DNA from 3 places in the Proteus penneri genome. Region 3 is predicted to be linked to each of the others. Evidence: predicted binding sites of a transcription regulator. Region 3 holds the regulator's gene; each other region holds the start of a gene.
The links. The regulator LexA, encoded in region 3, represses DNA repair genes until DNA is damaged. The targets are predictions, from matches to a motif close to TNCTGTATGTACATACAGNA.
Positions count from the first base shown of each region.

Region 1: a site for LexA is predicted at 3,193-3,212, ahead of sulA (SOS-induced cell division inhibitor SulA). Genes of this name have one in related genera too.
Region 2: a site for LexA is predicted at 5,903-5,922, ahead of H1225_RS10205 (DinI-like family protein). Genes of this name have one in related genera too.

Region 1 covers NZ_CP059690.1:929,831-937,658, reverse strand. The annotation lists gene helD (DNA helicase IV) at 1-46, opposite strand, end outside; gene yccS (YccS family putative transporter) at 161-2,323, shown strand; gene H1225_RS04030 (TfoX/Sxy family DNA transformation protein) at 2,395-2,970, opposite strand; gene sulA (SOS-induced cell division inhibitor SulA) at 3,232-3,783, shown strand; gene ompA (porin OmpA) at 4,132-5,223, shown strand; gene matP (macrodomain Ter protein MatP) at 5,392-5,853, opposite strand; gene H1225_RS04010 (AAA family ATPase) at 6,216-7,828, shown strand, end outside.
Region 2 covers NZ_CP059690.1:2,227,543-2,235,370, forward strand. The annotation lists gene galE (UDP-glucose 4-epimerase GalE) at 1-608, opposite strand, end outside; gene ghrB (glyoxylate/hydroxypyruvate reductase GhrB) at 1,186-2,145, shown strand; gene H1225_RS10180 (cation diffusion facilitator family transporter) at 2,218-3,132, opposite strand; gene H1225_RS10185 (universal stress protein) at 3,667-4,104, shown strand; gene eco (serine protease inhibitor ecotin) at 4,195-4,674, opposite strand; gene H1225_RS10195 (DUF465 domain-containing protein) at 4,939-5,154, shown strand; gene H1225_RS10200 (YecH family metal-binding protein) at 5,270-5,509, shown strand; gene H1225_RS10205 (DinI-like family protein) at 5,632-5,877, opposite strand; gene H1225_RS10210 (nitrous oxide-stimulated promoter family protein) at 6,057-6,407, shown strand; gene H1225_RS10215 (GNAT family N-acetyltransferase) at 6,397-6,942, opposite strand; gene H1225_RS10220 (bactofilin family protein) at 7,024-7,539, opposite strand.
Region 3 covers NZ_CP059690.1:3,107,692-3,115,519, reverse strand. The annotation lists gene pgi (glucose-6-phosphate isomerase) at 1-585, shown strand, start outside; gene ubiC (chorismate lyase) at 807-1,316, shown strand; gene ubiA (4-hydroxybenzoate octaprenyltransferase) at 1,345-2,199, shown strand; gene plsB (glycerol-3-phosphate 1-O-acyltransferase PlsB) at 2,302-4,785, opposite strand; gene H1225_RS14010 (diacylglycerol kinase) at 4,916-5,287, shown strand; gene lexA (transcriptional repressor LexA) at 5,415-6,026, shown strand; gene zur (zinc uptake transcriptional repressor Zur) at 6,232-6,762, opposite strand; gene H1225_RS13995 (reverse transcriptase domain-containing protein) at 7,169-7,828, opposite strand, start outside.

The DNA.
Region 1 (7,828 bases), 1.8 Mb from region 3:
GATGTTGTGCTAAACGTTGTCCCATCGGGGTGGATTTCAGTTCCATACGTAATTCCTGCAATAAATAACAAATAGTCTGTCGTTAAGCTCTTTTTAATCGGTGATAAACCCTATATTCTAAGAGGTAATTATCTTCATCTTGTTTATTTAAGGGCTTTTTGTGTTCACTTTGCTAAATGGCGCCCGCCGATTTATCTATAATAGCCACTTTTTATATTATATTCGCATAATAATCGCGCTTACAGGAACGACTTTGTTTCCTTGGATTTTAGGGCAAGAGCCTAAATATACAATTCCTCTAACTTTAGGCGTGGTTGCGGCTGCATTAACTGACTTAGATGATAGGCTTGTTGGTCGTTTAAAAAACCTAGTTATCACTTTATGCTGTTTTCTTCTTGCTTCAGCATCTATAGGATTACTTTATCCATATCCTATTTTATTCTTTTGTGGTTTAGCTATTTCTACTTGGGGATTTATTTTATTGGGTGCTTTAGGGCAACGGTACGCAACTATTGCTTTTGGTGCTTTATTAATCGCGATTTATACTATGCTCGGTATGCCTATTTTCCCAGAATGGTATGAACAACCCGTTTTATTATTATTAGGCGCTATTTGGTATAACTCTTTAACATTAATTGGTCACTTATTATTCCCAATTCGCCCAGTTCAGGACAATCTAACTCGCTGTTACCAACAACTCGCAACTTACCTCGAAGCTAAAGCGACATTATTTGATCCAGATATCGAAGATGACTATCAACACTCGCTTTATAATTTAGCAATGGCAAATAGCCAATTAATTGACACGATGAACCAAACTAAAGTTACATTATTAAGTCGATTAAAAGGTGATAGAGGCCAACGTAGTAGTCGTTTCACACTTCATTACTATTTCGTTGCTCAAGATATTCATGAGCGAGCAAGTTCGTCACATGCTCAATACCAGCTATTAAGTAATGAATTACGGCATAGCGATGTGTTATTTCGGTTTCAACGTTTACTTTCTATGCAGGCTCGAGCTTGTGAACAAGTTGCACAATCTATTCTTTGGCATAAAAAATATCAGCATAATCCTTCATTAGAACGTGCTATAAATTATCTAGAGAATGCATTAAATCATTTAAAAAAAACGACCTCAGAACCACAATTAATAACACCTTTAAATAATTTACTGCAAAACCTTCAAGGCATTGATGCGCTTTTACGAAGTATTAGTACAGAGCAATACCAAATATCCCATGACCAAAAAGAAGAAACACAACTTTCTGATGATGGTTTAACAGGATGGCGCGATATTGCACTAAGAATAAAAGAGCACCTCACGCCAAAATCGGCGCTTTTTAGACATGCAGTTAGGATGTCACTGGTGTTATGTATTGGCTATGCCATTATTCAATTTTTCCAATTGGATAGAGGTTATTGGATATTATTAACTAGCCTCTTTGTTTGCCAACCCAACTATAATGCCACTCGCCGACGTCTTACTTTACGTGTGAGTGGTACTATTATTGGTATTTTAATTGGCTTCCCTATTTTATATTTTGTGCCTTCGATTGAAGGACAACTCGTTTTAATTGTAATAACTGGTACGCTCTTTTTTGCATTTAGAACCATACAATACGCACATGCCACACTATTTATTACTTTATTGGTTTTATTAAGTTTCAATTTGCTTGGTGAAGGTTATGATGTTGCTCTTCCTCGTATTATCGATACCTTAATTGGCTGCGCCATAGCTTGGTTTGCTGTCAGCTTTATTTGGCCTGACTGGAAATTCCGTCAGCTACCAGTTGTCATTCAAAAAACAATGACAAATAACTGTTATTATCTTGATGCCATACTTATTCAGTATTACCAAGGGAAAGATAATAGCTTAAGTTATCGAATTGCTCGTCGAAATGCTCATAGTAGTGATGGTGAATTAGCCTCCCTGATCTCAAATATGTCATCAGAGCCCAAAAGTTATCAAGCATCCCAAGAAGTGGCTTTTCAGTTACTTTGTTTAAATCATACTTTACTCAGTTATATTTCTGCTCTTGGCGTTCATCGTTCAAAAATAGAAGACGAGAATGTGCTCACGTTACTTAATGATACAGTGTGTTATATCGATTCTGCTTTACGTCGCAAAACGCCACCAGTCAAAGAATTTAAGCAATCTCATGTAGAATTAATTGAAAGGATCAATCTATTACCTAATGCCGATAATCCTCGCATTCAATTAGTACTTACTCAAATCCGATTACTATTGGACTTACTGCCACAAATTATTAACTGCATCCAAATTATTGAGCAAAGCGAATCAAAAAACATGCCTCAATCTTAGTCTCTTATTGACGTTATTTTCTCTAATTTCTATAAGTATATTAGAGAAAATAACGGTCATTGCTTTTTATTTTATTGGAAAGATAATTCGTTGTACCAATCTAATAACTCCATTTTAAGTTGACTAGGTAATACAGAACGATGGCATCCAACGATAGCTCCTGCCAATGAAAGTAAAAGTTCACTATTTTTCAAATTGTGGCCATGCATTAATTTTAGATAACACGCTTTAGCTCCGATTAAACGCAGTTCTTCAACTTGATTAATACCAATTTGATTCAATCTTTTTTCTAATATCACACCTAGATTAGGTAAGTCTTTTATTCTACAAGGCTTCTTTCGTTGTCCTAAATATTCTTGGATGCTGTAGTGATATGTCATATCAATATATTGATCTAATTTTTGCTGATTATTCCATAGCGAATCCGTTATATGGTAATAACGCAATATGATAGGAATTCCTTTTTTCAAATAGGTATAGGAACTCATTTTCGTTGCCTTAAAGAGAGTTTCTAAAAACCCACTTCCTTTTAAATAAAACTCATTGTTAGATGTGATAGCAAACATAACATCATCAATCATTAAGCTAACACCACCAAATTGAGACTTTGTTGTTAACTCTCCATATTGTGCAATACGCGATAACAAATGAGCCTTCCTTTGCTCAGGTAAAAATAACATTGAAACTCCAAAACAAACTTTAAGATTAAATTTTATCTTTGAATTCAAAAACATGCATAATACATCACAAGAAAGACAATAAAGAAATTCCCTTTTATTGCCAATAGTTAACAACTTAAAAATAGAAATTTACATGAAATTTGAGAGGAACTTTCAAAAAATGAGCTTGATTTAAGCGAAATATAGATATACTGTATATTCATACAGTGCATATGGAACGAGGTAAATATGAAACTCTCAACATCATCTCCGACAAGACAGAACGCCATTCTCCAAGAGATCTCAAATGAGGTATTACCTCTATCTATCCCTTCAACAGTGGCGACTTACGATAGTAATAATAAACAAGGTATGGTGAGTGAACTTCTCTACCAAAATCCGCTCGTCATTAATCACATCCTTTTGCCATTACTGAAACAGTATAGCTATGAATCACGTTGGTTATTGTGGCTAAACCCACAACAAAAGCTAAATCGTACTTGGTTAAAAAATGCCGGATTACCACTTAACAAAATAATTCAATTAAATCATATAAATATGATAACTACGGTTGATTTAATGGAAAAAGCGTTGGCAAGTGGTAATTACAGTGTCGTACTCGGTTGGTTACCAGAAATATCGTCAGAAGAGATGAAACGATTAGAATCTGCTGCAAGTAAAGGAAAAACCCTCGGGTTTATTATGCGACAACAAATTAATACAAATATCCATTTAGAAAATAGCAATACCTCTAAACGACATTTGAATTCAGTAAAAATTCATTCAATTCACTACCATTAGTGAAATTTAAGAGTTTTCCTAATACTCAAAACGCCCTTGTATCATTTAAGATAAGTCAAATGTAATTATAACCTAAATCATATAGTTACAATAAATTTAACAAAAATACAGAATCTTTCTCATTGTGAGATAAAGCAGATCTTTTTAAAATTTTAAGTCGAATTTTAAAGGATTACTTGTAACTTTTTAAGTTCATTGTAGACTTTATGTCGTTAAGGTTATGCTTTAAATCCCATTTTTTGGGATCATCATTTGATGAAAGTATTGGATTCCTAACAATAATTTAACCAAGGGCAAATAATAAGGCTTAAAGCCAAATGCCTAACTTGGATGATAACGAGGCGTAAAATGAAAAAGACAGCTATCGCATTAGCAGTGGCAGTGGCAGCTTTCGCAACTGCAGCGCAAGCAGCTCCAAAAGACAATACCTGGTATACTGGTGGTAAATTAGGTTGGTCTCAATACCAAGGTACTAGCAACCAATGGGGTGATGTATCTATCGGTAACGGTAATACTCATAAAGACCAATTAGGTGCTGGTGCATTTGCTGGTTATCAATACAACCAATACTTAGGTTTTGAGCTGGGTTATGACTGGTTAGGTCGTATGACTTACAAAGGTTCATACAACAACGGTGCTTTCAAAGCTCAAGGTATCCAGTTAACTACTAAATTAAGCTATCCAGTAATGGAAGACCTAGACGTTTATACTCGTTTAGGTGGTATGGTATGGCGTGCAGATTCTTCTGCAACCGTTAATGCAACTTCAGCAGCTCCAACTCAAAGACGTTTTTCTGAAAATGACACTGGCGTTTCTCCAGTATTCGCATTAGGTACTGAATACGCGATCACTCCAAACATCGCTACCCGTGTTGAATATCAGTGGATCAACAACATCGGTGATAAAGGTACTCTGAATGCACGTCCAGACAACGGCATGCTGAGTGTTGGTGTTGCTTACCGTTTCAACCAAGAAACTCCAGCACCAGTTGTAGCTCCAGCACCAGTTGTAGCTCCAGCTCCAGTTGTTGAGAACAAAACCTTTACTCTGCGTTCAGACGTTCTGTTCAACTTCAACAAATCTACTCTGAAAGCTGAAGGTCAAGAAGCTCTGAATGGTCTGTACAATGAACTGGCTAACATCGACCCAACTCAAGGTCGTGTAGTAGTTATCGGTTACACTGACCGTATCGGTTCACAAAACTACAACCTGCCTCTGTCAGAAAAACGTGCTCAATCTGTAGTTGATTACCTGGTATCTAAAGGTATCCCTGCAAACAGCATCTCTGCAGAAGGTCGTGGTAAAGAAAATCCAGTTACTGGCAACACATGTGACAACGTTAAAGCTCGTTCAGCTCTGATCGATTGCTTAGCGCCAGACCGTCGTGTTGAAATTGAAATCCAAGGTACAACTGAAGTTGTTGTTCAACCTGGTCAATAATTCAGATAGTAGAATAATCTACTATTGATGAATTCAAAACCCTGCCACTGGCAGGGTTTTTCTTTTATGATGATAAAATTAGGTAAAAATATAAAGGTAAGAACATTTTCGAAAAGCTAATAACAATAAACTGCCAAAACCTGTAAAGTAAGACAAAATTGATGTAACTTATTTTTCTTTATCACGTACTAATAACTCAATAAGCTCATCTTTTAAATTATGCACTTTTAATGCATATTGCTCTTTTCTCTCAGCATCTTCAATTAATTGCACTATTGTTTCTGATAATGTTATTCCTCTTCGTTGTGACAATGCAGATAAGCGTTGCCAAACTTTAAACGTTAAATCGATTGATTTTTTGCGCGTGTGTTGATGCTCAGCATTAAAATAACGTTTTCTACGAGCTCGAATAGTTTGCTTCATCCGATTAGATAAGTCAGGATTCATATGCAAATCTATCCACTCTAAAACTTTTAATGGTTGCGATTCAAGAAGCAACAATTGCTCGACAACTTCATCCGCAGCACTTTTTTCTATATAACGGGTAATTAATTCACCTTCACGGTGTTTTTTTACTAGATAGGCCCATTTCCAACCACATTCTAGGTTCTCTAATTGTTGATATTTCATATAGCCCCCGTGACAGCGTAACTATATAGTAGCATATCAACAATTTTACAAAAATACTTCCACTGAACCGAAATTTTTTGCCTATTTTATAGGCAAAGTTATTTTAGATAATCTTTCTTATCAATTAATAACAGGCCTTGATAAGGGATAGTTTTCTGAGCACGTTATGATAGAATCGAGCGTCGCTATCATAAAACCGTAATGACCAATTTTATAAACTCGTCATTATAAGGTCGTAGCGATACATATTCCCTGCCTATGCAGTTGATGACAGTTAAAGAACCGTCTTATTGCAGGATAGATATCAAATTATACGATATCTAATTATCTCTTTTCACTAATCAATAATAAAAACGGTAACCTTGAAAAACAACGAATTAGAATGGCAGGCGTTACGTCCTGATTACGCCTCCTACCAAACTTTCTTTCAGACAGCATCTCAATTACCTGCATCTCTACTTCGTGAGGTTCAACCTCGCCTGTATGAAAGCTTGCAATGGTTAAACAATGCGGATTCAGGGCAATTTATGCTGTTAAAAGCGGATGATTCAACTGCTTACTTTGATATGCTGACAGACACATTAACGCAATCAGGGATCAAAACTGATCCTGTTGTTGGCAGTTATCAAGCAGAAACCAATAAAATCTATTGGCAAGAAAATGTACAAGGTGCATTTTCATCATCAGAATCTATTACTTGTTGCCAATGGATAGAGCCAGAACAACTTTTTGGTTCATTCTATTGCCACAAAGATGAAGTCACCCTCAGCCCCGGCTTATTGCATAAAATAAATGGTGGCATCTTAGTCCTCTCTATAAAATCTTTACTTGCACAACCACTCATGTGGTTCCGCCTTAAAAAAATGGTTGAAGAACAGCGTTTTGAATGGCTTGTCTGGAATGACAATCAATCCCTGCCTTTACCTATTGAGAGTATGCCACTCAATCTTCGTGTTATTTTAGTAGGTGATAGACTTAGTCTTGAAGAGCTTGAATTTATGGAGCCGGAACTAAGCAGCACTGCTTTATATGGTGAATATGAATACGACATGTATTTAGATAACGAAACCACGCTTTCTCAATGGTGTGGTTTTGTAAACTCATTGTGCCAAAAATATCGCCTCCCTTCTTTATCTGCGGATGCTTGGGAAGTCTTATTAACACAAGCAGCAAGACAACATGAAGATCAGCTAATTCTAAGCCTAGATTTAGAATGGATCTTACGCCAGCTTCGTTATGCAATACGTTTTAATCATGATGCTTCTCTAAATGCTGATGCATTGAAAAAAGCAGAAGAAAATCGCCTATGGCGACACAGTTATTTGTTAGAACGTAGTCGTGATGAGATTTTACAAGACCAAGTTATGATACAAACAGAAGGTGAAGCTATTGGTCAAATAAATGGACTTTCTGTCTTAGATTACCCTGGATACCCTGATTTAATCGGAGAACCGACTCGCATCACCTGCGTTGCACATATAGGTGATGGTGAGTTTACGGATGTTGAGCGAAAAGCTGAGCTTGGCGGAAATATTCATGCAAAAGGCATGATGATTATGCAAGCTTACTTAAACTCAGAACTACGTTTAGACCAACCACAGCCATTTAGCACTTCGATTGTTTTTGAACAATCATATGGAGAGGTTGATGGTGATAGCGCCTCTTTGGCTGAATTATGTGCTTTTATTAGTACTCTGGCACAACAACCTATTGATCAGCAAATTGCTGTTACAGGTGCTGTTGATCAATTTGGTCAAGTCCAACCGATTGGTGGCGTAAACCAAAAAATCGAAGGCTTCTTTGATATCTGCCAACAAAGAGGGTTAACCGGTGCACAAGGTGTAATTATTCCTCTCGCCAATATTCGCCATCTTGTACTCAACGAAAATGTGCAACAAGCGGTAAAAGAAGAAAAATTTCATATTTGGCCTGTTACTCATGTAGCAGAAGCAATAACGTTACTGACTCGTCAGCC
Region 2 (7,828 bases), 880 kb from region 3:
TAAGGGGTTAAGTTATTTGGAATACCTTTAGGATCTTCGCCCATCGTACCTGATGGATGCGCTCCTACTGGATTAAAATAACGCAGCAAACTAATAGACCAACTTTCATCAGCAACAAATAAGTCAGATAAAATACGCTCAACCATATATTTACTGGTGCCATAAGGGTTAGTTGTCCCTCCTACTGGCGAATCTTCAGTAATAGGAACCGTTTGAGGATCACCATAAACGGTTGCAGATGAGCTAAAAATAATGCTTTTTACGCCCGCATCACGCATACAACGCACTAGCACCAATGTGCCATTAACATTGTTATCGTAATACTCGATTGGCTTCTGAACAGATTCACCGACCGCTTTCAATCCCGCGAAATGAATAACAGACTGAATAGAATGCTTCGCAAAAATTGATGCTAATAGCTGGCCATCACGAATATCACCGTTATAAAACAGAGGGCGTTTACCTGTTAAGGCTTCAACACGATTAAGTACTTCTTCATTCGCATTGCTAAGGTTATCTAAAACAATCGGTGTCATTCCCGCTTCGATCATTTGTACGCAAGTATGACTACCGATATATCCCATACCACCCGTTACTAATATTTCCACATTCACCTCTTTTGATTCAATTCAAAGGAAAAGCGCAAGACGGTTTCTGTTCACTGACACAGAGTTTAGCAAGATCCACAAAATCATTTCGTGATCAAACCGACATTTAGTGTAAACGTTTACACTCTTTTGATACGCTTTAAATTTTAATACAACATCTTAATTTAGGATTGCATTACAGTAAGTTAATAAAATACATAATACATTCCACCTATTTATCTCTAAAATAAACACCCACTTAAAGTAAACGGTTACATTTCAATTAATCAGTGAATTACATGATAAGACTGACATTCAATGGGTTTTATCATACCTTATTAACTTCTCCGCTAATATGTTTAAGCGGAGTAAGAACACTCCCCTTTAAATAATTCGGAGAAAAACGGGTCAACGACTACATACAATAGTCACCATTAATAAACACATTGAATATATACGCTAAATAATTCAAGGTGTAGCTAGGCGACAAGTAAATGAGTCGCTAGGAGCATACAGTAGTATGTGAGACTAGTGCGAATGAACGCAGTCAACAACGCTGTGATTTGAAGTATGACGAGTATCGAGTATGGAGAACATAATGAAACCGACTGTCTTGCTCTACCAAGATCTGCCCGAAAAACTGTACAACAAACTATCTGATTTTGCTGATATCAGACAATTTAAAACGCTCTCTTTAGACTCTAATGACTTCCGTTTAGCACTTGCTAATGCCTCTGGATTACTCGGTGCAGGTGGCAATATCGATGAAAATTTTATTAACCAAGCACCTCATTTAAAAGCCGTTTCAACGGTTTCTGTAGGCTATGATAATGTTGACGTTAATGCACTCACCAAACGTAATATTAAACTAATGCATACTCCAACTGTATTAACAGACACTGTTGCAGATACCATGATGGGGTTAGTCCTTGCTGTAGCAAGACGTATTCCTGAACTTGCTGATAATGTTAAACAAGGTTTATGGGTTAAAAGTATTACACCTGATTGGTACGGCACCGATGTTCATCATAAAACTATGGGTATTATTGGCATGGGGCGAATAGGCAAAGCCTTAGCTCAGCGCGCGCACTTTGGTTTTAATATGAATATTCTTTATCACTCACGAACGGAACATACAGAAGCAAACAATAAATTTGCAGCAAAGCATTGCTCTTTAGAGGCCTTATTACAGCAATCTGATTTCGTTTGTATCACGTTGCCATTAACACCAGAAACGCATCATTTAATGGGGAAAAAACAATTTTTGATGATGAAATCTGATGCTTATTTAATTAATGCAGGGCGCGGAGCTGTAGTGGACGAATTGGCACTAATCAGTGCATTAGAACAAAAAGAGATCGCAGGTGCTGGACTGGATGTTTTTGAAAAAGAGCCTTTATCTTCATCTTCACCTTTATTAACAATGAAGAATGTGGTTGCTGTTCCGCATATCGGCTCTGCAACAAAAGAGACTCGCTATGCGATGGCGGAATGTGCCGTAGATAATCTGATTGCAGCGCTAAGTAATCAAGTAAAAGAAAACTGCGTCAATTTTTAAAATAGTCATTTAAAGTACAAAAAAGGTAATGAAAATCTATCATTACCTTTTTTATTAGTTGTTCAATTTAATTTAAGCAGGATCAACGTGAGCCATTACACTCAAGATCTGTTTATTTTGCAAAACATTATTACGTGCATTAACAACAATTTCGTGACTTTCATTGACTGTGAGATCACCTCTGATTTCAAGATGTACATCTACAAGTAAATAATCACCAGAACGACGCGTCTTTAAATCATGAACACCTTGTACACCCGGTGTTGAAACCAGTACCTGTTTGATCTCTTCCAGCGTTTCTTCATCAGCGCCTCTGTCCATTAAATCTTGTAGAGCTTGATAAGTAAAACGCCATCCCATACGACCAACAAATAATCCGACAATTAATGCAGCTAATGGGTCAAAAAATTTAAATCCAGCCAAACTTCCGATAATACCAATCGCAACAACTAATGAAGAAGCAGCATCAGAACGTGCATGCCAAGCATTTGCGACTAACATATTTGAGTCGACTTTCTTTGCAACAGCAAGCATATAGCGAAATAATCCTTCTTTAGCCGCTAATGCAAGTAAAGCCACATATAAAGCAACACTATGAACTTCTGGAATAGTAGATGGATCTAAAATTTTATGAATGGCTGAAAACACCATCCCTAAACCCACAATTAATAAAATAACCCCAAGAATAAGTGATGCCACGTTTTCATAACGAAAATGCCCATAAGGATGGTCTGCATCCGGTTTTTTCTGACTACCTTTATTGGCAATTAAAACAACAAAGTCAGCAATAAGATCAGAAAGTGAGTGAATACCATCAGCAATTAAACCTTGAGAATGTGAGAAAAAGCCCACTGTAATTTGCCAAATGGATAAAATGATATTGACAAAAACACTCACTAACGTACTTTTTTTAGCTGCCTTAAATTTTTCAGACTGCTTATTATCAGCCCGAGCCAACTCAATATCATCAATGTGATTATGTGTCATAATAATAATCTTATTTGGTTTTAAATAGCCTACTCTATTGCCATAGATAAATAGAGTTCCACAGGTTATTTCAGGTTCCATAACTCATTGGTGAGAATAAAGGACGACTCTGAATAACAATCCAGTTTAGGGACTAAGATTGCTGTCCAAACATCATATTGAGATGTCATTACCTATTAATATGCCATATTTAAATCTTTCTGTCTCTTATTTTTACTAATAAAATCTTATAGATACAAAACAATAATATAATTGATAATCATTCTTTTATGCATTTTCTATTTTTAATGAGAAAAAGAAAATTTAGTTTTTAATACGACTTTATTAATTGCTTTCCTGTCAACAAGTTAAGGTGTATAACTTATTTTGATTATATTTCTAATATTATTTTAGACTATTTTTAATTTTTAATGCTTAATACTATAAAGTAGTAAATAATCATTCTCACTCTTATTTAAAACACAGATCACAGCTATTTTTTACTATTAGGAGATAATAGTAATTATTTTAAACTAACGCTAAGTGAGGTTTGTAATGTATAAGAAAATCCTAGTTCCCATTGATATTTTAGAAGATGAACTTTCTCAGGAACTAATCACTCACATTGAACAAATAGCAAAGGTGGGTAAACCTGAGATCCACTTCCTCACCGTTATACCTAATGCTGAACTTTTCTTTGGTATCGAGTTTGCCGCTATTCCTGAAAAATTCAAAGATTCGTCAGAGCGTACTCGCCTTGCTTTTGTTGCACTACAAGAAATGATCAAAGATGCAAAAATTCCTGATGAGCAAATTATATGTAATGTGGGTGTTGGTAATGCAAAAGATGAAATTTTAGAATATGCCCGCCACATTGATGCTGATTTAATTGCGATTGCCTCACATAGACCTAATGTTTCCTCTTATTTATTAGGTTCAACAGCATCATCAATTGTACGCCATGCCAAAATGTCAGTTTTAGTTATACGTTAATATTTAGCTTTTAAATCGCAACAAAGCCCTTTGTCTCAACAACAAAGGGCTTTTTAGTAAATGAAGATCTATCCTAAATAGGGCTGGCTGTTATTTTTTCACAGAATCTTGAGTAGTCTCAGCCGCTGACCAAATACGATATTTCACATCAACATCTTTTGGCGCATAAACAACAATAGGTAATTTGCTGTTATAACGGATGAAAGCATCTGATCCTATATTAGCCTGTACAAAGGCATCTTTTTTCGTATTGTCAGCGCATCCCATCATTGTAGACATTGGGCCATTTAAATCACCAACAACATAATAGCTATAACCCCAACCTTCTAAATTCTTTTCATCTAAATCCGCACCAAACCACTGATGATTGCAATCTACTTTAAGTTCTTTACCGATAATTAATTCAACCTGATAATTGCTTTCATTATCTTTTTTCTCTAACTCAATAACATGACGAACTTGATTTTCTTGAGCCTTAGGATAAGGCGCAACTTTATCTAAACTGTCAGTAGCTTGTGCACACGCAGATAAAGACATTGCTGCTACTAAAGATAATATTACTTTGTTCATCACTCTCTCCATTTTTACAGCGAACACTTCGCCGTTAATAAAATTAGTCAGATGTTTTTATTGCTCGTTATCTGAATACTAATATTTTTAGTGCTTGAATGCTAACATCTTAGTAAATAGTACTATGAGTGGATAATTCTGAATGTTTTAAAAAGAAAAATCACGTTTTTTCATGAAATGTAAATTTGTGATACATCGCCGTGCAGATAAGCTATCTATGATTATACTGAAATAGAGACCCAATTTCTTTTCATAGGAGGTTATATGTTCTCAGATCAACAATCCCTTGTTTCTCAATTAAGAAATAGTGATCCCCGCTTTGAAGCTCTCTACGATAAACATCATCGACTCGACCAAGAAATTGCTAAATTAGAAGGCCCTAACGGAGCTGGCTATAATGATGAAGTTGCCAAACTAAAAAAAGAAAAACTTCATCTCAAAGATGAAATGCAAAAAATACTTCAACGAAGTGAAAAATAAGGCTCTTTTTAAGCGATGATTTATTATCATCGCTTTTTATGATTAAAAACAAAGATACCACATCATAAAGATGCATAATTAATATATCTTTTGTTTTTTTAAGGGCTCACTCACTATGTCATCAATACATGGTCATGAAGTTTTGCAAATGATCCTTTCTTCAGAAATGACATTCACTAAATTATCACTAATTGATGCTATCCATAAACAATTCGGCGATGACTCACGTTTTCATACTTGCTCAGCTGAAAATATGACAGCGACTGAATTAGTTGATTTCTTAGAAAGGAAAGGTAAATTTATTCCTGCAGAGGGGGGATTTACAACAAGTGAAAATAAGATTTGTCATCATTGATAGACATACAGTGTTAAAGTTAGATTGCCAGTGATTTCCTTTTCTATGTCATTGGCTTTTTTATATAAACAAGTAAAAAGCCAATTCGTTCTGGCAATCGTTATTACTTTATTTACTACATTTTATTCATCGTCTATTTGTAACCAACCATCATCTTCCCAAACACTTTGAATAAGTTCCATTATGTGTTCATGCTTAGTTTCATCTTTTATGCCCGTAACTTGAATCGAGTTCATGCTACTAAAGGCGATACGAAACTGCATATCTGGATATTCTGGAGTGATCTTTTTTCTCAGTTCGTGTTCTAAGAGCGGAAATAAGGAGTCAGTTATCTTAGATTGTTTATTAAATAAAATTTCCACACGCATTGGTTTCACCATTTAAAGGCAAATAAACTGTATATAAATACAGTAGTATATTCTAAGAAAAAAGAAAAGTCTTTTTGATAAAAATTTTTATCATTATGCATTACATAATATTTTAGCGTCTCTATCGACTCAATGATAACATGTATAATAAATACAACATATTACTAAGAGAGAAAGACATGTCAGGAAAAAGAATAAATCGTGAGAAAAAAACTATTCAAAAAATGGTTCACCTTTATGCTCATTCGCACCCTGAAACTGACTCAGATTATTATCAACAATTAATCGATTACGCCTACAACCGGTTAGATAAATGTCGTTATGGTGAAGATAAACCGGCCTGTAAACAATGCCCTATTCATTGTTATCAACCCGCTAAGCGAGAAACAATGAAACAAATCATGCGTTGGGCTGGTCCACGAATGTTAATTTATCATCCAATTTTAGCAATACGTCACCTTATTGATGATAAAAAACCTGTTCCACCACTTCCTGAAAAAAAGCGTACTATTCGTTCAACTAAAAAGTAAAATCAGATTTCTTCAAACGGTATAAAACATGCTCAGCTAGAGGATGTGTTTTATCTAATGATGGATGAAAGAAATGATCAGATTGATGCATACCAAGTTTCTGCATTACACCTTGAGATGGAAGATTTGAAACTGCAGTAAAAGCAACAACTTCTTCTAATCCCAATGTCTCAAATGCAAATTTAAATACAGTTAAAGCCGCTTCATAGGTATAACCTTTTCGCCAAAACTTTTTCGCAATTCGCCAACCAATTTCTACGCAGGGATTAAATGGTAAAGGCGCTACCGGAATATTTAACCCAACAAAACCAATAAATTCTTGAGTCTCTTTTAATTCAACAGCCCACATTCCCCATCCATTTTGTTGAATAAATTTTTCACGGATAATCTCAACCATATTATCACTTTCTAATCGAGATAAAGTGCAAGGAAAATAACGCATCACTTCAGATGAAGAGTTGATTTCAGAAAAAAATGGCGCTTTATCGCTTTCACGCCATTCTCTTAGGTGTAGCCTGGGAGTCTCTAAATTCATCGTTATTCTCTGTTTATATAAAATTAAGACAATAGCGATAAAATAGGATAAGTAACGAACAATGAAAAGAAAAATGGTACTTTATTTTTTGTTTTCTTTTAGTTGATTTTCTACTGGAGCAACAACTTTATCTTTATTTGCATTAGAGCTTTCTTTTATTGAAACAACGCGTTGTTGAGCTACTGATTTTGCTTGATGTTCAACTTGCTCTGATTGCCCAGTAAAAATACCGCCACGCTTAATAGACATACTGCCACAACGACTAGTACCACGTAACTCGCCATGTTCTAAGATATCTAAATTATTTGCAGCGCAGATACCTTTTACAAAACCATCAATAATAATATCAGGTGCAGTTAATTCACCTTCAACTTGCCCCGCATGCATAACACGAATAACGCCATCTTTAACATTAATATTACCAGCAACTTTACCCCAAATTTGAATATCGCCGTCAACATTAATATCGCCTTGGAATACTGTTCCTTTCGCAATAATCGTGTATAGTTTTTGCTCTGGCATCGGTTTTTTCTCTTCTATTACTACTGGTGCAACAGGCTCTGCTGCTTTTGGTGTTTCAGTTTTACGACTAAACATAGCGGCCTTTTTTAACCTCAACGTTATAGAATAAATAATAATGCTAAAAATTAGGATTAGAATAATCAAAAATTCACCCGCCATTTGATAACGCCAAAAGGCAATTAAGGCAAGAGTCCAAATTATCCATATCCCACTGAATATAATATTTCGCAGTGTTCGCTTATTATCCATAATTAGCTATATCCTTTTACCTCCCTGACAATAAATACACTTATGCATTCACCATTCTAATAAACAAACGGCAAGCATAATGCCGGCAATAAGCCTATTATTACCTTTTAGTTTT
Region 3 (7,828 bases):
GAGTCAAATGGTAAGTATATTGATCGCGATGGAAATAAAGTCAGTTACCAAACAGGGCCTATTATTTGGGGCGAACCGGGTACAAATGGCCAACATGCGTTTTATCAACTGATCCATCAAGGTACAAAAATTATCCCTTGTGATTTTATTGCACCTGCAATTAGCCATAATCCTCTATCTGATCATCATGCAAAACTGATGTCTAACTTTTTTGCTCAAACAGAAGCACTCGCTTTTGGTAAAACTCGTGAGCAAGTTGATGCTGAATTTGCCGCAGCAGGAAAAGATCCTAAAACCATGGACTATGTTGCACCTTTTAAAGTATTTGAAGGTAATCGACCAACAAACTCTATTTTATTAAAAGAAATTACGCCTTATTCATTGGGGGCATTGATTGCCATGTATGAACATAAGATCTTTGTACAAGGTGTTATTTTCAATATCTTCACGTTTGACCAATGGGGTGTTGAATTAGGTAAACAGCTAGCTAACCGCATTCTTCCTGAATTAGAAGGTAAGGAAAGTGTTAACAGCCATGATAGCTCAACAAATAATCTGATTAATCGTTATAAAGCATGGCGTTAATCGAATAAACTGAATATAAGTAGTCGGTTAGATACAAAGGAGGTTTTTATGGCCTCCTTTATTTTTCGAATGTTTCGTGCTCAATCTAATTTTCTTTTAACGCTTTTTTAGATTATTTATGCGAAATGTTATCAGCTTTTAACTTCCCTGAGTCACATCATGATATCCTTATGAATAATAAATCGCATAAGCTAGGATCATCAACGCGTGATGATGAAATAATGTTCAAAAAATCAATAATTACTCCCGCTCCTATCCATTGGTTACCTAATGAGGAACACGAAAGTATTAAAGAAAGTACATTAAGTTGGTTAATGGAATTAGGCTCGATGACTCGACGTTTTGAGCAATATTGTAATAAAGTCACTGTAATGCCTTACCAAGAAGGATTTGTTGACTTTATTGAACTTGCTGACGAAAGAGCGTGTTTACCCAAAAGTCAGCGTTATTGGTTAAGAGAAGTGGTATTGTGTGGTGATGATATTCCTTGGTTATTAGGGCGGACGTTAGTGCCAGAAGAGACATTGACAGGCGAAGACAGAAAACTGGTCAATCTAAGAACCGTTCCACTTGGGCGTTATCTGTTTCAGGAAACAACCTTAAGTCGTGATTTTATTCATATCGGGCAACAAAATGGGTATTGGTTACGCCGTTCTCGTTTTCAGCTTTCAGATAAACCTTTATTATTAACCGAGATGTTTCTACCTGCATCACCAGTTTATGAGAAGTAATTAAGGGGAGCTAAAATTGGAGGGAAGTATGACGCAAAGTAAATGGCAAGCATATAGCCGTTTAATGCGTATAGATAAACCTATCGGAGCGCTATTACTACTTTGGCCAACTTATTGGGCTTTGTGGATTGCCGCTAAAGGCTTTCCAGATTGGCATATTCTGATTGTCTTTACTATTGGCGTGTTCTCTATGCGTGCCGCTGGGTGTGTAATAAACGACTTTGCTGACCGAAAAATTGATGGCAGTGTTGAACGAACTAAAAATAGACCATTACCTAGTGGGGCAGTGACAGAAAAAGAGAGCAAAATCTTATTTATCGTTTTGGTACTCTTGTCATTTGCATTAGTTCTAACACTTAACACCATGACTATTTGGCTCTCTGTGGCAGGGCTTGCACTGGCGTGGTTTTATCCTTTCGTTAAACGGTTTAGTAACTTACCTCAGCTTATTTTAGGTATGGCTTTTGGTTGGTCAATTCCAATGGGATTTGCCGCCGTTTCTGAAACTTTGCCGTTAGTGTGCTGGCTATTATTCCTGGTTAATATTGTCTGGTCTGTTATTTACGATACGCAATATGCAATGGTTGATCGTAATGATGATATAAAAATAGGGGTTAAATCTACCGCTATTTTATTCGGTCGTTATGACAAAATTATTATCGGTATTTTACAACTGGTGATGCTGGCATTATTAGTGGGTATTGGTATTTTGCTGAATTTGAAAGGTATCTACTACTGGTCGCTATTGTTAGTCACAGCTCTGTTTATTTATCAACAGAAGCTTATTGCAGAGCGTGAAAGAGCGCCGTGTTTCCAAGCTTTTATGAATAATAACTATGTTGGTTTTGTTTTGTTTGCGGGTATTTTATTTAGTTATTTTTAAGATAAATAAGCGCTAAAGTATTCTCTATTATTGAGTAGAAATAAAAAGGGATAAGCAATGAGCTTATCCCTTTTCTATTTCGGTCATAATGCTAATTACTGATTATTCATCAGCTTTAGGCTCACTTTTTTCGTCAACAGTTTGTACTAAATTGTTATCTTCAGTGATCCCGACGCTTTCAATGGTTAAGCGAATTTCTGGTGACATTAATTTTGCAATCACTTGGTAAAGGGCAGATGCATCTGCTTTTAGGATATCTTCATTATCATTGAGATACCCTTCTTCACGTAGCGTTGAAACTAAGGTAGAGAATACCGCTTTATCAAAGAATTCAGGTGCGTTGATACCATGCAAAACTGAAAGACGTTGTGCCAAGATACGGCTCTCTTTTTCCAATAATGCACGGCTAATTTCAGGTGCAAAATTGAGTAAAGAGAGTGTAATGCCATAGCGTTGCAGTGTTTCTCTGACACTGGCGGCTAAAAGCTGTAATGGACGAATACGCGCTGGATTGATACGCAGTAAGCCATCACTATCACAACAAATCAGGCGCTGACGGCACAATTCTGCAATCAAAGTATTAATGACTTCAGGGAGTTCTTCTTTCTCATAACGAATAAATAGTTCCGCTTTAATAAGAGGGAAGATGAGCTCAACTTGTTTCATTAAATCATCACGATGAATTTTTTCATGATGTAAGACGATGCTTGCAATTAATGACGGAGTGATCATTAAGTGGATTGTGTTATTGCGGTAATAAGTCATTAATACCGCGCTTTCACGAGGGAGTACCACAATATCACCCAAGCTGTCTTTTTCGACTTGGAATTTATCTGACTGTAGAGCGTGTTCTAATAAGGCTTTAGCGTTTTTATCAGACACAATCATATCCGTCGAATAAGGCACATTGCGTAATAATTGTAGATAACAATCTATTTGCTCTAACAGTTGTTCTCTCGTGAGTGCGCGTTGACGTGATGCCAATAAGGCTGTTGAAACAAGATTGATTGCATTAATAGATGCTGCATTATTGATATGAACCATAATGTTATCAGCGAGTGTGCTTACTGTTGGGTTTAACCAACTTGGGCGCTGTGGCTCAATGGGGTCAATATCATCACGCCATTGTGGTACAGCTTGATTTAAGTATTGTACAACAGAAATTGGCTCACCAAAATTCACATAGCCTTGACCAAGGTTACGTAATTTACGTAATCCCCTGACCATCTGCATAAAGCCTTCTTTCTCTTTTGTTGCGCCACGTAATTCTTTGGCATAGGTTGCCACTTCCATAACGTGTTCATAACCAATGTAAATTGGAACAACAGAGATAGGACGTGTTTCACCACGCAACATGGCTTGTACCGTCATTGAAAGTGTTCCTGTTTTAGGATCTAACAATCGACCTGTACGAGAGCGGCCACCTTCAACGAAATATTCAATGGAGTAGCCACGTGTAAATAGCTCGCCTAAATATTCACGAAAAATGGTGGAGTAAAGCTTGTTACCTTTAAAGGTTCTTCGAATAAAGAAAGCCCCTAAACGGCGGAAAATAGGGCCGGCTGGCCAGAAATTGAGGTTAATACCTGCTGCTATATGTGGGGGGACTAAACCTTGGTGGTAAAGTACATAAGAAAGCAGTAAGTAGTCCATGTGGCTACGGTGACAAGGAACATACACGATTTCATGCCCATCTTGCGCGAGTTTACGTACTCGTTCGGCATTATAAACGTTGATACCTTGGTAGAGCTTATTCCATGTCCAACTTAATACGCGATCACTAATACGCACTGCTTCATATGAGAAATTAGCTGCAATTTCTTCCATGATATCTGTGGCATTTTTACGCGCTTTGTCAAGTGAGATTTTCTTCGCTTTTGATTCATCTTCAATCGCTTTTTCAATTGCTTTTGATGAAAGCAATTTATTGAAGAGATCTTGGCGTGCTGGCAATTTAGGGCCAACAGCGGCTAAACGCTGGCGTGAAAAGTGAATACGTGCAACACGTGCAAGTTTTCTCGCTATACTCGTGTCCGTGCCGTGTTCGTTCGCCATTTCACGCATTGATACAGTGGGTGAAAAACGAACAAAACTATCACGACCTAACCAGAGGATAGCGATAAATTTTTGGATACCGTTAAGCACGCGTAAATGTGGAACACCATTATGGCCTTCACGACCAGGAGAGCGTCCAAACATCACAGAAACTGGCAACATCTCGATATCAAGATGTGGGTTATTACGATGTGCATCAAGATAAGCGTGGAATGTCTTCACGGAATCTTTACGAGGATCGGGGGAGTAGTAACGGAATACTCTTGGGCCGTCATCAATAAAGACATAAGCAGGAAGCTTTGTACCGCCTATCTCAATGGGTTGCAGTGGATCAGGCAATCCTAAAGATAAACATTGCTGTCTTAATGTCAGTAAGTCCGCCTTTGAATGATAAGGCAGAACATAAAGGAAAGATCGCGACGTATCTAACCCTAATTCAGTGATAGGATCAGTCGGAACTCGTTTGCTTTTTACCAGTAATTTTAGTGGTAAATTCAATGTGTTATAATATAGTTTACGCCAAGCTGACATAAATAGTTGTAGCCTCTTATTAGCAATACTTCGAAAGCATAACAGAAAGTCTTTCGTAGATCTGTGGTGCTGTGACAATATTAATAGAGAAAAGTGGCAAAATAATCGTTTGTTTTCGATAGAGTTTATTATGGCTAATCAAAATAAAGGTCTTACCCGAATCATCAAAGCAGGTGGCTATTCATACAAAGGCATTCGTGCCGCTTGGATTAATGAAGCCGCTTTTAGACAAGAAGCAATTGTGACCTTGGTTGCAATTATCCTTTCATTTTTCATCGATGTCAGTGGTCTAGAGCGCATTTTACTCATTGGTTCCGTTGTATTGGTTGTGATCTTGGAACTGGTAAATAGCGCAATAGAAGCGGTTGTCGATCGAATTGGATCTGAATACCATGAATTATCCGGACGTGCAAAAGATATGGGTTCTGCCGCCGTTCTGATTGCTATTATATTGGGATTATTTACTTGGGTAACCATTCTTTGGGGGCATTTCTTCGCATAAAGTTAAAAATTTCGCTTTTTGTCGAAAAATAATCCAGAGATGCGTGTTTTATATTCATTTTAGGTTTCAAATCGTCATATACCTGTATATACTCACAGTTTGACTGTATAAACAAACAGGGGGCGGAATGAAAGCATTAACTGCAAGGCAGCAGCAGGTTTACGATTTGGTTCGTGATCACATTTCGCAAACGGGTATGCCACCAACACGGGCTGAAATAGCTTCCCAGCTTGGGTTTCGCTCACCAAATGCGGCAGAAGAGCACTTAAAAGCTCTTGCTCGTAAAGGCGTGATAGAAATTGTCTCTGGTGCATCCAGAGGTATCCGTTTGCTAATGGAAGAAGAACCAGAAGGATTGCCATTAATTGGGCGAGTCGCGGCGGGTGAACCACTTTTAGCGCAAGAGCATATTGAAAGCCATTATCAAGTTGACCCAATGCTATTTAAACCAAGTGCAGATTTTTTATTGCGTGTTAATGGCATGTCAATGAAAGATATCGGTATTATGGATGGTGATTTACTTGCTGTGCATAAAACGCAAGATGTTCACAATGGGCAAGTGATTGTGGCGCGTATTGAAGATGAAGTGACAGTAAAGCGCTTCAAGAAAAGCGGTAATAAAATTGAGCTTCATGCAGAAAACCCAGAGTTTTCACCAATTATCGTCGATTTACGCGAACAAAGCTTTACTGTGGAAGGTTTAGCCGTTGGGGTTATTCGTAACAGCGAATGGCTGTAATTTGTGCCAAAGTAAGTCAACAAAACTTATTTTAAAAAGATGCAGATGATGTGTAAAAACATAAAATCATCTGCATTTTTTATTTTTCTAATTTGTATAAAAAAACACCATTACACTACAAATGTAATTACAATATGATGTGTTTTAATTGCGTAAGTGCTTATGACAACGATACAAGTCACCTGGCTTTTTGTATTTTATAAGTTTAACGAGGCTTATAGTCGCCGGTTTTTTTCTGCTTAAGATTATCATCCATACTATGATCATGATGACAACCTTCAGGATGGGTACACTCTTGTGCTTCATGGCATTGTGAACACAATCCATGAATTTCGATGACGCTATGTCGTAAATGAAATCCACTCTCTTTTGCTAGTAATGAAATCGCATCTTCGATTTTATGACTATTCTTTTCAGTGACAGATAAGCAACGGTCACAAATTAGCATTACTGACGTATGTTCAACATCATCAAAATGATGACAAAGCACATAACTGTTGGTGGATTCTATTTTATGGATAAATCCTTGCTCAAGTAAAAACTCTAATCCACGATAGACTGTTGGCGGTTTTGCTTGAGGCTCAACTTGGCGTAATAAATCCAATAAATCATATGCGCTGATAGCAGAAGGTTGCTGGATTATCAGACGTAATACTGCCAGACGTTGTGAAGTCAGGCGAACACCTCGTTTCTGGCAGATCTTTTCTGCCTGAGCGAGCAATTTCTCTTCATTCATGGGGATAAGATGCTCTCAGACGTTGTTAATAACATAGATCCTATCATATTTTTCAAGAGTAAACCTTTGTGTAAAGTGGGGTTTTGTGAAAATAACTGTAGTATTACATCCTTTTTAAAAGGATCTGCTGTTCGATAAAAAAACATGTTTTCTTTCAACAATATAAAGTAGATACTTTTAAAGAGAGATAAATAAGTAATAATTTATTGTGTAAAGCAAGTTGATTCACATGGGCGAACTGGTTTTTCATGTTGATATGTACTGGCCATTAGTAACAAAAACCCAGCCTAAGCTGGGTTAATTTTTTAGATGATTTTAGATAATTTGTTCTGAACCGTTGGGTAGGACACGTGCGCCCTCAAAAGGGTTAGCCGTTGTCCCCCCACCGAACCGTACGTGCACATTTCTATGCATACGGCTCTCCGCTAGACTTAGCAAAGTTTCTATAGTCTGGCAGCTTCCCTCTGTGAAGATCGACATGACAGTCCTTACATAAAACTAACGTCTTCCGATGTCGGGCAATCATCAGTCTTTTCCAAGGCTCTGTACCATCCTTAATATCCTTCAGTTTACGCACATGGTGAACTTCAAGATATCCAGTAACGGTGCCGCAGTATTCACATTTGTTACCTGCCATTCTGTCTAGCAATTCAGTTCTGCTCGAATATTTATAAACATTCGGAAACGGGTCGGCAAAACTTGCTAGAGACACACTTCGATTTTTAAGTTGAAAAACTTCAAGTTCATAAAGTTTTCCATTACGAATTTCTCTGTGGATATATCGACCATCAGCCTGCTTCAATCGTTTAGCGATTTTAGTTCTAGATGAACGATGTTTTCCAGCCAGCGTCTTTAACAGACTATTCATCCATATCCAATGTAGCTTATTCAGATATAGAACTGGTGCTAAGTTATAGTAATTGGCATAGCCACGCATTTCAGCATTGTATTGACTAATAATTTCATAGTCAGACAAATACATCATTGCAGGCTTTCCTCTGCAACCGTCCATGCCAGATTCGTAATTCCCGTAGCCACGGAGCGCACAGAATTTCTGTATTTTCGC